DNA from 2 places in the Xanthomonas vesicatoria ATCC 35937 genome. Region 2 is predicted to be linked to the other one. Evidence: predicted binding sites of a transcription regulator. Region 2 holds the regulator's gene; the other holds the start of a gene.
The links. The regulator FliA, encoded in region 2, starts transcription of late flagellar genes. The targets are predictions, from matches to a motif close to TAAAGTTTNNCNNNCNNNGGCCGATAA.

Region 1: a site for FliA is predicted at 1,005-1,031, ahead of BJD12_RS14085 (methyl-accepting chemotaxis protein). Genes of this name have one in related genera too.

The regions. Positions count from the first base shown of each region.
Region 1 covers NZ_CP018725.1:3,262,483-3,270,574, forward strand. The annotation lists gene hrpB (ATP-dependent helicase HrpB) at 1-763, opposite strand, end outside; gene BJD12_RS14085 (methyl-accepting chemotaxis protein) at 1,060-3,177, shown strand; gene BJD12_RS14090 (YehS family protein) at 3,407-3,880, opposite strand; gene uraH (hydroxyisourate hydrolase) at 4,211-4,543, opposite strand; gene hpyO (FAD-dependent urate hydroxylase HpyO) at 4,540-5,961, opposite strand; gene uraD (2-oxo-4-hydroxy-4-carboxy-5-ureidoimidazoline decarboxylase) at 5,958-6,449, opposite strand; gene hpxZ (oxalurate catabolism protein HpxZ) at 6,446-6,841, opposite strand; gene puuE (allantoinase PuuE) at 6,838-7,728, opposite strand; gene BJD12_RS14120 (pyridoxal-phosphate-dependent aminotransferase family protein) at 7,725-8,092, opposite strand, start outside.
Region 2 covers NZ_CP018725.1:259,111-267,202, reverse strand. The annotation lists gene flhA (flagellar biosynthesis protein FlhA) at 1-1,904, shown strand, start outside; gene flhF (flagellar biosynthesis GTPase FlhF) at 2,739-4,433, shown strand; gene BJD12_RS01075 (MinD/ParA family protein) at 4,420-5,304, shown strand; gene BJD12_RS01070 (RNA polymerase sigma factor FliA) at 5,301-6,068, shown strand; gene cheY (chemotaxis response regulator CheY) at 6,104-6,496, shown strand; gene BJD12_RS01060 (protein phosphatase CheZ) at 6,496-7,122, shown strand; gene BJD12_RS01055 (chemotaxis protein CheA) at 7,125-8,092, shown strand, end outside.

The DNA of each region.
Region 1 (8,092 bases), 2.1 Mb from region 2:
CGTCCACCGACAACTCGCCGTGCAATGGCAGCACCTGGATGGCCGGATCCAGCGCGTCCTGCAAGGCGCCTTGCACGCGCGCGATCTCGCGTTGGCCGGGCAGAAACACCAGCACATCGCCGGGATGGGTGAGCAGGGCATGCTCCACTGCGCGCCGCGTCTGGGGCTCCAGCGCTTCGTCGCGGCGCGCGGGGAAATGCGCGATCTCCACCGGAAAACTGCGCCCGGCACTGCTCAGGCGCGGCGCATCCAGAAAGCCGGCCAGCCGCTCGCCATCGAGCGTGGCCGACATCGCCACGATGCGCAGGTCCTCGCGCACCTGGGCCTGCACGTCCAGCGCCAATGCCAGGCCCAGGTCGCCGGCCAGATGGCGTTCGTGGAATTCGTCGAACAGCAACGCCCCCACGCGTTCCAGCATCGGGTCGTCCTGGATCATCCGGGTCAGGATGCCTTCGGTGACCACTTCGATCCGGGTGCGCGCAGAGGTCTTGTTCTCGAAGCGGATGCGGTAGCCCACCGTTTCGCCGACCGGCTCGCCCAACTGGCGCGCCATGAACAGCGCAGCGCTGCGCGCGGCCACGCGGCGCGGTTCCAGCATCACGATGCTGCGGCCGGCCAGCCACGGCGCCTCCAGCAGTGCCAGCGGCACCTGGGTGGTCTTGCCGGCGCCGGGCGGGGCTTCGAGCACCAGGCGCGGATGGGCGGCAAGGCTGTCGCGGATCTGCGGCAGCAGTGGGGCGATGGGGAATGCAGGGTCGGTCATGCGCGGCAAGGATACGGGCCTGCTTGCGCCAGGGCGACGGTCGGGGAGGTAGGTGAAGGCTGTCGGGGAATCGCGCCGGCCGTCTCGTGCTCGCCCACGCTTCGGGAGCACTTGCAAAAGCCGGTCGCCGCCCCGGGCGTGCTGCGGGCTTGGAGCCTGACCGCGCGAGGCGGCCCGCCAGCGCCGGCCGAACGCCGTGCGGATGGCCACGCTAGTCCCATTTGGATGAGGCTTGGCATGCTTCAGATTGCATGGCTGGTGTCGATAACCCGATTGAACCCGCCACTGGATCGACCATGTCCACCCCGTCCCTGCGTTTTGTCAGCCTGCAAAGCAAACTGCTAGGCGCACTTGCACTTGGCCTGTCGATCATCCTGTTGTGCGCCCTCGGCGGTCTGGGATCAGCCTGGTTGAGTCTGTCAGGCAAGGTGCCGGTAGAAGTGGCGCAGGCGACGGCAACTGAAGAACTCACCCGCGATTTTCGCCTGCAGGTGCAGGAGTGGAAGAACGTGCTGATCCGTGGCCGCGACCCGGCACAGCTGGAAAAGCATTTGGCCGGCTTCCGCGACGAGGGCAAGAGCGTGCAGGCCACCGTCACTGCGCTGGCAGGTGCGCTGGCCGACCCACAGGCGCGCACGCTGGCGCAGGACTTCGCCAAGGCGCACCTGGAGCTGCAGAACGGCTACGAAGCGGCGTTGGGCAAGTTCGCCGATGCCGGTTACGACACCCAGGTGGGCGATCAGCTGGTCAAGGGCAAGGACCGCGCACCCAGCCAGACCTTGGAGGCGCTGGTCACGCGCAGCAAGGCGCTGGCCGATGCGGCCGTATTGGCAAGTTCGCAATCGGCGCAGCGCGAGCTGGTGTATTCGGCCCTGGCCACTATCGCCGCCGCGTTGTGTCTGGTGGTGGTGCTGGGGTGGTGGATCCGGCGCTCGATCGTGCGGCCCATCGAAAACGTCGCGCTTGCGGCACGCCTGGTGGCGGCCGGCGATCTGTCGGCGCGCGCTGTGGTCAGCAATCGCGATGAGATCGGCCTGCTCGGCCAGGCGATGGGGCAGGTGGTCAACACGCTCACCGATGTCTCCACCGCACAGGCGGAGATGGCGCGGCGCCATGAAGCTGGGCACATGAGTTACCGCATGGATGCGCAGGCGTTTCCTGGCGCATACGGCCGCATGGTCGATGACACCAATGGGTTGATCGGCGCGCAGGTGGACCTGGTCGGCACCATGCTGCAGGTGATGCAGCATTACGCGGTGGGCGACATGTCGGTGGACATGCCGCGCCTGCCGGGCGAGAAGGCGCAGATCACCGATGCGATGGACACCACCAAGCGTAATCTGGCCGCCATCAATGGCGAAATCCGTGGTCTGGTGGAAGCGGCGGCGGCCGGCGATTTCGCCATGCGCGGCAACGCCGATGCCTACCAGTTCGAATTCCGCGGCATGGTCAGCGGGCTCAATGGTCTGATGCAGAACGTGGACCAGAATTTGGCCGAGCTGTCGCAGTTGCTCAAGGCGATTGCCGATGGCGATCTGACCGCGCGCATGCAAGGCAACCAGCAGGGCGTGTTCGCGCGCATGCGTGACGATGCCAACGCGACCGTGCAGCGTCTGACCGATATCGTCGGCGATATCACCCTGGCCGCGCAGACCATTCGCACCGCCTCGGCAGAAATCGCCGCCGGCAACAGCGATCTGGCGCAACGCACCGAGCAGCAAGCAGCGAACCTGGAAGAAACCGCCGCCTCGATGGAAGAACTCACCTCCACCGTGCGGCAGAACTCCGAGACAGCGCAGCAGGCCAGCCGAGGTGCGCAGGCTGCCGCCGAGATCGCCGGACGTGGTGGCCAGATGGTCGCCAGCGTAGTCGACACCATGGGCGAGATCGAAGTGTCGTCGAAGAAAATCGCCGAGATCATCAGCGTTATCGACGGCATCGCATTCCAGACCAATATCCTGGCGTTGAATGCGGCGGTGGAAGCCGCACGCGCGGGAGAACAGGGCCGCGGCTTTGCAGTGGTGGCCTCGGAGGTGCGCGCGCTGGCGCAGCGCTCGGCTGGTGCCGCCAAGGAGGTCAAGCAGTTGATCGATGCGTCGGTGCAGAGCGTCGAGCGCGGTAGCGCGCGCGTGGATCAGGCCGGGCAAACGATGCAGGACATCGTGCAATCGGTGCAGCAGGTCACCACGCTGATCGCCGAAATCTCTGCCGCCTCGCGCGAGCAATTGTCCGGCATCGAGCAGGTGGCGCGCACGGTCAACGACATGGACGAAACCACCCAGCGCAATGCCGCATTGGTGGAGGAGGCCTCTGCCGCGGCACGCGCGATGGAAGAGCAGGCCGTGGAGCTGAGCGAAGCGGTATCGGTGTTCCGTCTGGATGCACGCAAACCGCGCCTGGCGGCGGTCGCATGAGTGGCTGATTGCCTTGCAGGGCCCGGCACAGGCGTTGCTTGAAGCGTGTGCCTTGCCTGCCACCGGGGATTGCGCAGCCGGCCACGCCGAAAGGAAGCCGCTAGATCACCGACCTTGGAGCGTGCTCGCATGCGATACGCCGTTCCCGGCAACGTCCATCGCGTTCAAGTGCGCTCTTACAAGAAGCGCCGCTGGTGCGCGATGCGCTGCCGGTGCAGCGTGGGTGGTTTCAACCGGCTTCGCGTACCCGTGCGGTCAGGCCCTTGAGGAAGGCGCGCAGCAGTTGGTCGCCGCAGGGGCGGAAATTCTTGTGGCCGGGCTGGCGGAATAGGGCCGATAGTTCCGGTTTGGACAGCGGGAAGCCGGCGCCGGCGAAGATGGCGTGCATGTCCACGTCCTTCAGTTCGAAGGCCACGCGCAGTTTCTTCAGCACCAGGTTGTTGCCGACCCGGGTTTCCAGCGGGCGGGCCGGCTGGCTGTCGTCGCGGCCGCGGAAGCGCAGCACCAGGCCATCGAGAAAACGCGCCAGCATCGCATCGGTGCAGGGCTCGAAACCGGGCTCGTCTTCCTTCTTCAGCCAGGCCTGTACCTGCGGCTTGTCGAGCGCGAACTCGGGGTCGGCCAGGTGGGTGATCTCTACCACCTTGTCGTCGCTGAGGTCGAGCATGTAGCGGATGCTGCGCAGTACATCGTTGTGGATCATGACAATTCCGGAGCCCCGGCCTGTGGCCGGAAAGGCGTCATTCTACGGGGCGGCGGCGGAACGCGGCGTGTTTCGCGCCGAACGGTCGCAACGCTGACGCCGCTCAGCGGATGCCGCGATGGCACAGGCAGCCGTCCGATGGATGCGGAGATCGCGCAGTGGCGCAGTTCCAGCCATCACAGTGATCCGCCTCGCTTTGCGCGTGTACTCGTGCCAAACAGGCTGCAGTGCACCGCGCCCTGTCGTTCGTCGCCGGCATGAGGCTTCTGCCCGAGACCGGGTGGAGCGTGGGCCGTGTCTAGGTGTCGCCCCAGCCTCCGCGGGGCGGTTTCAGCTGCCGCGATACGTGGAATATCCGTACGGCGAAAGCAGCAGCGGCACGTGGTAATGAGCGTTGTTGGCGATGCCGAAGGCGATGGGAACCTGCTCCAGAAACGGCGGGTCGGTCAGGGCGACGCCAGCCGCATGCCAGTAGTCGGCCACCTCGAATTCCAGCCGATAGCGGCCCGCCGGCAGGGTGAGCGCGGTCAGTTCCGGGCAGCGGCCGTCCGGATTGGTGAGGCCAGCGAAGCGCAGCGTGTCGCCGGCGAACAGGCGCAGCGTCACGCCCGCGGCCGGGCGGCCGCTTGCGGTATCCAGCACATGCGTGGACAGGGTGCTCATGCCACCGCCTGGGTCGGTTGCGGCCACTGGCCGACGAATTCGGGTTGGTCGTAGGCCAGATAGCTGTCGACGATGGCCTGGCGGTCGTCCAGGAACAGCTGGTCGGCCACCGCGCGCGCCAGCCGTGGCAATGCGACCTTGAGCCCGGACAGCGCTGCCGCCGACGGGCCGTGGTTGATCAGCGCCGAATAGTTGAAGGCGAACAGCCCGTGCAGCAGCGCGGCATCGTCCGGCGTACGCGGCAGCAGCTCGAAGCCCGGCCCCAGGTACGGGTGTGCATCCAGCACCGGGTTGGCCTGGCCCGGCGGTGGCTGGTAGCGGTCCGCCCAGCAGGCGATGCGCCCGGACAGCGCGGCCAGCTCCGGGCGCAGCCGTGGGTCGGTGACCAGGCCGGTGGCCACGGCCAGGAAATCGAAACGGTGTTCGCCGTGCGGAGTGCGCACCACCACGGCGCCATCGCGCTCGGCCACGTCCAGCCACGGCGCGCCCAGATGCAGCGCAAAGCCCGTGTGCGCGCAGGCGCGCTGGAAGGTGTCGTTGGTGGGCGGTTGGTTGTGTGCGAAGAAGCTGGCCATCATGCGGTACTTGTCCGCATCGGGCAGCGCCAGAAACCGCGGAATGATGCCGGCCTGTTCCATGTGGCGGAACGGGTTGATGCGCGGCAGCTCAGTGCGACGCACGAACACCTCGGCACTGGTGACGCCTTGGTCCAGCGCGAAACAGGCGTTGTCGAATGCGGAGGCACCGCCGCCGAGAATGCCCACGCGCTTGCCGGCCAATGCGGCGAAGTCGATGTGGCTGGAGGTGTGGGCGTAGCGGTAGGTGGGCAGGGCGCGGCCGATCCAGTCCGGCACCACCCACTGCCCGCCGCCCTGGATGCCGGTAGCCAGGACCAGCTTGCGCGTCAGCAGTGGCGCGCCCATCGTCAGATGCAGACGATGGATGCCGGGCGCGACGTCCGGTTCGACGCGCGCCAGTTGCGTGGCGTTGCGCACCGGCAGCCGCAGCGCCGCGCGGTACCAGCGCAGATAATCCATCCAGCTGCCGCGCGGAATCTTGTCCAGCGTGTCCCAGGCGGCGCTGCCGTGTTGCGCTTCCCACCAGGCGCGGAAGGTCAGCGATGGCACGCCCAGGTCGATCGAGGTGATCTGCTTGGGCGTGCGCAGCGTCTGCATGCGCGCGTAGGTCACCCAGGGGCCTTCCTGGCCGGCGGGGTTTTCGTCGATGAGCAGCACGTTGTGCACGCGCTCGCGCTGCAGCGCGAAGGCCGCGCCCAGGCCGCTCTGGCCGGCGCCGACGATGATCACGTCATACACGTGCCCGGCCGGATGCACGCGCGGTTGCACCCAGGCATCGCCGCCATGGGCCAGACGTTGCAGGTCGCGGGCGAGCTCGCGTTCGAGGTGGGCCAGGCTCATGGCAGTGCCTCCAGGCGCAAGTGGACGATCTTGCCGATCTCGGCGATGGCGGTGGCGATCTCGTCGCGGCGCGCCGCCTCCAGGCGGCGTTCCAGCTCGGCAAGGATGCCGGCCTTGTCATGCAGCCGCACGCAGATCACGAACGGAAATCCGAACCGGTGGCGATAGGCCCGGTTGAGCGCGTGGAAGCGCTTGAATTCGGGTTCGCTGAGCCGGTCCAACCCGGCCGAGGCCTGCTCGGTGGCCGAGGCGGCAGTGAGCGTGCGATCGATCGCCGCCTTGCCGGCCAGCTCGGGGTGTGCGCGAATCAGCGCGACCTGATCGTCCGGCGATGCGTCATGCACCACCTGCATCAAGCCGCGATGCACATCGTCGAACGGGCGACGCCGCGCGGCGCGCTCCACCACCCACGGCGAATGCTCGAACACCTCGCGGTAGCGTGCCACGAAGGCGGCATCGTCCAGCATGTTGTCGTCGATCGCGCTCATGCATGCGTCCCCTGCAGCGAGACATGCGCGGCCACCACCTTCCAGCCATCGGTAAAGCGTACCCAGCTCTGGCTCTGGCGGCCGCGCGCGCTGCTGCCTTCGCGTACGAATTCGGCATGTGTGGTCGCGTAGACATGGCCGTAGCTGTGCACTTCCACGTGCATGAGCTGACGTTGCGGCGAGCCGCCGCGGCCGATGCGAAACGCGCGGATGGCATCGATGCCGTACAGCACCTCTCCCACGCCATACCGCACGGTGCTGGGCGCTGCGTGAAACAGCGCATCCATCGCGGCGATGTCATCCCGCATCAATGCACTCTCATACGCGTGGAAGGCGGCCGTCACTTGCGCGATCACCTCGGGCAGATCGATGTCGGAGGCGTGGATGCTCATGCGGGGTTTACCTGCAGCCAATGGCGCGCGATATCGATGCGCCGCGCCACCCATGCGTCGCCGCTGGCCAGCACGTGATCGACAAAGCGCGCCAGTGCCGCCGCGCGTGCGGGCTTGCCCACGATGCGCCCGTGCAGGCCGATCGAGAGCATGCGCCCGCCTTCGCTGCGCAGCTGCTCGAAGCTGTCGCGCAGATAGCGAAAGAACGGTTCGCCATCGGCAAACCCGTTGTATGCGACGAATTTCATGTCGTTGGCATCCAGCGTGTACGGCACGATCAACTGCGCACGTCCGTGGCGGGTGTCGTAATACGGCACATCGTCGGCGTAGCTGTCGGCGTCGTAGACAAAGCCGCCTTCTTCGGCGACCAGGCGTGCGGTGTTGGGGCTGGTGCGGCCCTGGTACCAGCCAAGCGGGCTGCTGCCGGTGACGCGGGTGTGCACCGCGATGGCCTGCGCAATATGCGCGCGCTCGGTGGCCTCGTCGATGTGCTGGTAGTCGATCCAGCGCAGGCCGTGGCTGGCGATTTCCCAGTCGGCGGCCTGCATCGCGGCGACGGCGTCGGGATTGGCAGCCAGCGCGTTCGCAACGCCGAACACGGTCACTGGCACCGCGCGTGCGGTGAACAGCCGATGCAGGCGCCAGAACCCGGCGCGGCTGCCGTATTCGTACAGGCTTTCCATGGCCATGGCGCGTGCACCGGGCTGCGCTTGCGCGCCGACCATTTCCGACAGAAACGCCTCGGAGCCGGCATCGCCATTGAGCACGCAGTTTTCTGCGCCTTCTTCGTAATTGATGACGAACTGCACCGCGATGCGCGCGCCACCGGGCCATTGCGCAGCCGGCGGCGTGGCGCCGTAGCCGACCAGCTCGCGCGCCGCGCTCATGCAGCCGGCTCCGCATGCCAGGCTGCCAAGGCGGCTTCCACTGCCAGGCCAGGCGTGCAGGCGTAGCCTTCGGCATGCAGCACTGCTTCCAGCGCGGCCAGGGTGATGAGCACCTTGTGCTTCATCGCGTTGTAGCCCATCGCGCCGATGCGCCAGATCTTGCCTTGCAGCGGGCCGAAGGCGGTGCCGATCTCGATCTCGAAATCCTCGCGCATGCGCCGACGCACCGCGTCGTTGTCGATGCCTGCGGGGATCACCACGCCGGTGACGTTGGTCATGCGATGCGCATCGCTGCCGAAGACCTCCAGGCCCATCGCGCGCACCCCTGCGCTCACCGCACGGCCGGCCGCGGTGTGGCGTGCGA
Region 2 (8,092 bases):
TGCAGCGCCCGCTGGAATTCACCATTTTCCCCATCGTGCTGTTGATGACCACGATGCTGCGGCTGGCGCTGAACGTCGCCTCCAGCCGCGTGATTCTGATCAACGGCCAGGACGGCCACGCCGCGGCCGGCAAGGTCATCGAGGCGTTCGGCCAGTTCGTGATCGGCGGCAACTACGCCGTGGGTATCGTGGTGTTCGCGATCCTGACCATCATCAACTTCGTGGTCATCACCAAGGGTGCCGGGCGCGTGTCGGAAGTGACCGCGCGCTTCATCCTGGACGCCATGCCCGGCAAGCAGATGGCCATCGACGCCGACCTCAACGCCGGTTTGCTGACGCGCGAGGAAGCCAAGGCCCGCCGCGAGGAAGTCCGCGAGGAAGCCGACTTCTACGGTGCGATGGACGGTGCCAACAAGTTCATCCGCGGCGACGCCATCGCCGCCATCCTGATCCTGTTCATCAACCTGGTCGGCGGCATGGCCGTCGGCATGTTCCAGCACGGCATGAGCTTCGTGGATGCCGCCTCCACCTACACCCTGCTGTCGATCGGCGACGGCCTGGTGGCGCAGCTGCCGGCCTTGCTGGTGTCGTCCTCGGTGGCCTTGCTGGTGACCCGCGCCTCGCGGGCGCAGGACATGCGCGGGGCGATGATCAGCCAGGTGTTCGGCCAGCACCGCGCACTGGCGGTGGCAGCGGCCATCCTGGGCCTGGTCGGCCTGGTGCCGGGCATGCCGAACGTCGCGTTTTTGACGCTGGGCCTGATCCTGGGCGTGATCGCCTGGAAAATGTACAAGCGCAGCCTGGTGGTCGCCCCGACCGGCGACCCCGCCAGCGACCCCAAGGCGGCCGCTGCGGCCACCGCCGCGCAGGCCAGCGCCGAACTGAGCTGGGACGAGCTGCGCCCGATCGATCCGCTGGGCCTGGAGGTGGGCTACCGGCTGATTCCGCTGGTGGACAAGCACCAGGGCGGCGAATTGATGGCGCGCATCAAGGGAGTGCGCCGCAAGCTCACCCAGGACATCGGTTTCCTGGTGCCGCCGGTGCATATCCGCGACAACCTGGAGCTGTCGGCCAACGCCTACCGCCTGCTGGTGCACGGCGTACCGGTGGCCACCGCCGAGATCTACCCCGACCGCGAGCTGGCGCTGGACCCGGGCGGTGCGCTCGGCCAACTGGACGGCATTCCCGGCAAGGACCCGGCGTTCGGCCTGGATGCCACCTGGATCCAGCCGCACCAGCGCTCCTATGCCGAATCGATGGGCTACACCGTGGTCGACCCGGCCACCGTGGTGGCCACGCATCTGTCGCACCTGATCCGCGAGCACGCCCCGGAGCTGCTCGGCCACGAAGAAGTACAGCAGTTGCTGGCCACCCTGGCCAAGACCGCGCCCAAGATGGTGGAAGACCTCACCCCGAAGGCGCTGCCGCTGTCGGTGGTGGTGCGCGTGCTGCAGAACCTGCTGATCGAGCGCATCCCGGTGCGCCAGCTGCGCAAGATCGTCGAAGCGCTGGTCGAACACGCCCCGCACAGCCAGGACCCGGCCACCCTCACCGCCGCGGTGCGTACCTCGCTGGGCCGCTTCATCGTGCAGGAGATCGCCGGCATGTCCGCCGAACTGCCGGTGTTCACCCTGGCCCCGCAGCTGGAGCGCGTGTTGCAGGAATCCACCCACGGCAACGGCGTGGCACTGGAGCCCGGCCTGGCCGAGCGCCTGCACCAGAGCCTGGCCGATTGCGTCGGCAAGCAGGAAGCCCGCAACGAACCGGCCGTGGTTCTGGTGCCCGGTCAGGTCCGCGCCGCGCTGGCCCGCCTGGTCCGCCACAGCGTCCCCAGCCTGTCGGTCCTGGCGTACAGCGAAGTGCCGGAAGACAAGCGCCTCAAGCTCGTCGGCACGATCAGCTGAGCCAAACGCAGCACCGTCATCGACACCCCTTCCGTAGGAGCGCACCCGGGCGCGACAGTTTTACCGGGATAGCCCCATCGCGCCCAGCTGCGCTCCTACGACGTACCGGGTGATTCGACAACGCGCGGGAGCTTGGATCCAGAAGAGTCAACCACAGGGATGCGAGAGACCAGCAAGACAGCACACATCGGACTGGACAACGTCACCAGCACCGTTGGTGGAGGAGCGCACCCGGGCGCGAGGGTTTCACCCATACAGCCCATTGCGCCCAGGTGCGCCCCTACGACTGCACCAGCCCTGTGGTAAAGCCGGACAGCCTCCATTGCGTCCTCCAGCAATCGCCGCCGGCCGGCCGCCAACCCTCAACTGCAGGCGTCGGAAATCCGCCACTCGGCCACCCCCAATCGATTGCATGTCACCGACCCAGGGACGCGTGACGAAATCCACGTTCGCGCGGTTCGCGCGGGCGTCCAACGCGCTCCAAGACACGCAATCTGCCCTGCCGTCCAGCACAGATACGACCTCGAATCGGCACCCAACGCCGTCGAAAACTCGAATCAGAACATCGACTTGGCGCAGCAATCCCGGCTTCGCATCAGTCCCCGGCCTCCTCCGCACACACACCGCACCCACTCGCCAAAAACCCAGCACCGCTGTTTTGGCACACCGCATGCATTAGCTCTGGCGAGACCGCAGACAGCACCACCGCTGCGGGGCGGATGGCAGGACTTGGAACTACGAACGGGACAGGCAACTCATGACGCTGGCAACACACCCACATTCATCGCGCACCCGTCCGGCGTCCGGCGGGTCCCGTTCCTGGAGGCACGTGGCATGAAGATCAAACGCTTTGTTGCCCCGGACATGCGCACCGCATTCCGCATGGTGCGCGAGGAACACGGCCCGGATGCCGTGATCCTGTCCAACCGTCGTACCGCCGAAGGCATCGAGATCGTCGCCGCCAGCAACTACGACGAAGAACTCGTGCAGCGTGCACTGGAAACCGCACGCTCCGATGCGCCGGTCACCCACACCGCTCCGCAGCAGGCACCCGTGCAGCAGGCTCCGGCACAGCCGGCGCAGGCCGCTGCCCGCCCTGCCGCACCGGTACACGCCCCGCTCAAGCCGGCCGCCGATGCGGGCATGAGCCACCGTCAGCGCGTTGCCAGCGCCGCCGAAGAAATGATCGCCGCCATGGCCCTGCGTCAGCCGGCCAGCGTGCCGCGCCAGGCCCCGGTCGCCACCCCGATCCGCAGCGCGGCGCCGATGCCGGCCGTGCAGGATCTGGCTGCGCCGGTCGTACAGCGCCAGGAACACGCGCTGTCGGCGGTCCCGGAACAGCTGTTCGCCGACTTTTTGACCACCGCTCCGGCGCAGCGCCCGGCCGTGCAGGCCGCGCCGGCCCAGGCGCCGACCCCGGTCGTGGCCGCAGCGGTGGGCGCGCCCGCCTACGCCGCCCAGGACCAGGACGACGACGCCTTCGCCGACGAGGCCGACTTCGACCTGGACGACGCGCTGCCGCAGATCCTGCCGCCGGCCGCGCTGCCGCCGATCGTGGTCGCCCCGCCGGCCCCCGCCGCGCTGGCCGCAGTGCCGGTGGCCGCCGCGCCGATCCCGCAGAACGACGAAGAACTCAAGCAGCTGCGCGGCGAGCTGGCGCTGATGCGCCAGATGATCGAGCGCGAAATGAACCGCCTCACCGACGAGCGCCTGCGTGGCTCTCCGGTGCGTGCACAGGCCCTGGAACTGATGGACGACTACGGCTTCGACGCCGGCCTGACCCGCGATGTCGCCATGCAGATCCCGGCCGATACCGAATTGCACCGTGGCCGCGGGCTGATGCTGGGCCTGCTGTCCAAGCGCCTGCCGGTCGCCCCGGTCGACCCGCTGGAACGCGGCGGCGTGATCGCCCTGGTCGGCCCGACCGGTGCCGGCAAGACCACCACCATCGCCAAGCTGGCGCAGCGCTTCGCCGCCCAGCACGCCCCGCGCGACGTGGCGCTGGTCACCACCGACACCCTGCGCGTCGGCGGCCGCGAGCAGCTGCACAGCTATGGCCGCCAGCTCGGTATCGCCGTGCACGAGGCCGACAGTGCCGAAAGCCTGCTCGAACTGCTGGACCGCCTGCGCGACTACAAGCTGGTGCTGATCGACACCGCCGGCATGGGCCAGCGCGATCGCGCCCTGGCTGCCCAGCTGAACTGGCTGCGCGCCGCCCAGCAGGTCACCTCGCTGCTGGTGCTGCCCGCCAACTCCCATTTCGCCGATCTCGACGAGGTCGTGCGCCGCTTCGCCCACGCCAAACCCCAAGGCGTGGTGCTGACCAAACTCGACGAGACCGGCCGCTTCGGCAGCGCCTTGTCGGTGGTGGTCGACCACCAACTGCCCATCACCTGGGTGACTGACGGACAGCGGGTCCCCGACGACCTGCACCGCGCCAATGCCGCCAGTCTCGTTCTTCGTCTTGAAGATTTACGGCGCGCTGCCGATAAGCCCTGTACTCCGGAGCACAACCATGCAGTCGCGTGAATACGCAAAGCTGACCAACGCCTTCCCCCTGTCGGCGACCCGTCCCGAGCCTTTGGGCCCGGTGCGCACCATTGCCGTGACCGGTGGCAAGGGCGGCGTGGGCAAGACCAACATCTCCGCCAACCTGGCCGTGGCGCTTGCCGACATGGGCAAACGCACGCTGCTGCTGGACGCCGACCTTGGTCTGGCCAACCTGGATGTGGTCCTGGGCCTGTCGCCCAAGTACACCCTGGCCGACCTGATCGCCGGCCGCTGCACGCTCGATGAAGTCATCATCGAAGGTCCCGGCGGCGTGCTGGTAGTGCCGGCCGCGTCCGGTCGCCGTCACATGGCCGAATTGGCCCCAGCCCAGCACATCGGCCTGGTCAATGTGTTCTCCGAACTGGAACGCGACCTGGACGTGATGGTCATCGACACCGCCGCCGGCATCACCGACAGCGTGCTGACCTTCTGCCAGGCCGCGCAGGACACGGTGGTGGTGGTCTGCGACGAGCCGGCCTCGATCACCGACGCCTACGCGCTGATCAAGGTGCTCTCCCGCGAACGCGGCGTGGACCGCCTGCAGATCATCGCCAACATGGTGCGCGACCCCAACGAAGGCCGCCTGCTGTACGACAAGCTCTCGCGCGTCTGCGAAAAGTTCCTCGGCGATGTGTCGCTGAACTACCTCGGCCACGTGCCGCAGGACGACTGGTTGCGCCTGTCGGTGCAGCGTCAGCAACCCGTCATCAAGGCCTACCCGTCAAGCCCATCGGCGCAGGCCATTGCAGAAATCGCACGCCGTACCTCGCGCTGGCAGGCCCCCACCGTGCCGCGCGGCAACGTCGAGTTCTTTGTCGAACGCATCATTCAACGGGGAGTGGCCGCATGAGCACTGCTACCGCAACCACGGCCAGCGCGCAGTACCGCGCCGTGCAGCGCAACAACGCCAACGACGTGGTGACCCAGCACGCCGACCTGGTCCGCCGCATCGCCCACCATCTGGCGGCGCGTCTGCCGGCCAGCGTGGAAGTGGACGACCTGATCCAGGCCGGCATGATCGGCCTGATCGAAGCCTCGCGCAGTTACGACTCCGACCAGGGCGCCTCGTTCGAAACCTATGCCTCGATCCGTATCCGCGGCTCGATGATCGACGAGATCCGCCGTGGCGACTGGGTACCGCGCTCGGTGCACCGCCGTGCCCGCGACGCTGCCGCCGCAGTACGCAAGATCGAGCAGAACACCGGCCGCGCCGCCGCCGCCACCGAAGTGGCCGCAGCCATGGAAATGCCGCTGCCCGATTACCTGCGGCTGATGGAAGACGCCGCACGCGGCCAGGTGCTGAGCCTGGAATCGCGCATCGAAGATCACGGCGAGCTGGATACCACCGCCAAAGGTGGCCCCAACCCGCAGCAGATGATGGAGCGTGGCGAATTCGGCCGCGAGCTGGGCAAGGCCATCGGCCAGCTGCCCGAGCGCGAGCAGCTGGTGCTGTCGCTGTACTACGAACAGGAATTGAACCTGAAGGAAATCGGCGCCGTGCTGGGTGTCAGCGAGTCGCGCGTCTGCCAGATCCATGGCCAGGCCGTGGTGCGTTTGCGCGGCCGCCTCAAAGTCTTCGAACTGGCTGATGCCGGTGTCGAAATCGACGACTAATTTTTTCGCGTAATTTTTAGCGTTAGGAGCTTGATGTGAATAAGAACATGCGGATCCTGATCGTGGACGACTTCTCGACGATGCGACGTATCGTCAAGAATCTGTTGGCGGATCTCGGCTTCACCAATACCGCAGAGGCCGAAGACGGCAACAGCGCGCTGGCCGCGTTGCGTGCGGGCCCGTTCGATTTCGTGGTGACGGACTGGAACATGCCCGGCATGACCGGCATCGACCTGCTGCGCAACATCCGCGCCGACGCCAAGCTCAAGCACCTGCCGGTGATGATGGTGACCGCCGAAGCCAAGCGCGAGCAGATCATCGAAGCGGCGCAGTGTGGCGTGAACGGCTACATCATCAAGCCGTTCACCGCGCAGACGCTGGAAGAAAAGCTGGGCAAGGTGTTCGAACGTCTGGCGGCGACCGCCTGATGGACGCCACCATCGATACCAATGCAGAACGCGCCGCGCTGATCGACCGCCTGCAGGGCGCGCTCGATGCGTTGGAAAGCGGCGACGAAATTGCCTGGCGCCGTGAGGTGGATCATCTCGCCGCCTTGCGCACCCGTCCGATGATGCAGGGCCTGAGCCGGCTCGCGCGCGAACTGGGCCAGGCGCTGGGCGAGTTGCCCACCGTGCCTGAGGAAGCCGGCGAACTGGACGATGCCTGCTCGCGCCTGGATCACGTGGTGGAAATGACCGAAAAGGCCAGCCATCGCACGCTGGATCTGGTCGAAGAGTGCCGCGTGCTGGCCAACCAGCTGCGCGAAGGCGGCCTCAATCAGGACCAGGGCGCGCTGATGGACAAGATGCGCCACAACCTGACCGAGCTGTCGCTGGCGCAGAGCTACCAGGATCTCAGCGGGCAGATCATCCGGCGTGTGGCCGGGATCGTGCGCCGCGTGCATGAAGGCTTCGGTGCGCTGGGCCTGCCGCCCAAGAGCAGCGAGCCGAAGAAAGACGACGGCGGTCTTGCCGGTCCTGCAGTCAAGGGCCTGGACCGTCATGCGGTGTCGCAGGACGACGCCGACGATTTGCTGTCCGGATTGGGGTTGTAACCATGAGTGCTGTTCCAGACGATATTGCTGCCGATTTCATCGTCGAGGCCCAGGAAATCCTGGATCGCCTCGGCGAACAGCTGGTGTCGCTGGAACAGGCGCCAGACGAAGCCGACCAGCTCAACGCGGTGTTCCGCGGCTTCCACACGCTCAAGGGCGGCGCCGGCTTTCTGGCGATCAAACCCATGGTGGAACTGTGCCACGCCGCTGAAGAAACCCTCGGCATGGCACGCTCGGGCCAGGCGGTGCTGCAGGCGCATCATTTCGATGCCGCGCAGCAATCGCTGGACTATCTGCAGGCCATGCTGGATGCGATGGGTTCGGGCGAACCCGTGCCGCATGCACCGGCGTCGCTGATCGCGCAGTTCGACGCCAAGAGCGGCCCGCCAGCGGTCAAGGCCGCGCCCAAGGCAGCCGCTGCTGCGCCAGTGCACGACGACGGCCATGCTGCGCCGGCACCGGGCGCCAAGGCCGCACCGAAAGGTGCCGCCAAAGGCGGTGCCGAAGCCGAGCAGACCGTGCGCGTGGACACCAAGCGCCTGGACGCCATCGTCAACCTGATCGGCGAACTGGTGCTCTCGCGCAATCGTCTGAAGACCTTGCGTACCCGTCTGCGCGATGAAGAACTCGACCGCGCGGTCAGCACGCTGGACATCGCCACCGCCCGCCTGCAGACCGCAGTCATGCGCACCCGCATGCAGCCGGTGAGCAAGGTGTTCGCGCGCTTCCCCAAGGTGGCCCGCGACGTTGCGCGCACGCTGTCCAAGGAAGTGGAGCTGGAACTGATCGGTGCCGAAACCGAGCTCGATCGTAATCTGGTCGAAGCCCTGGCCGACCCGCTGGTGCACCTGGTGCGCAACGCCATCGACCATGGCATCGAATCGCCGGCCCTGCGCGAAGCCACCGGCAAACCGCGTAGTGGCCACGTGCGCCTGTCCGCGCAGCAGGAAGGCGACTACGTCAGCATCGA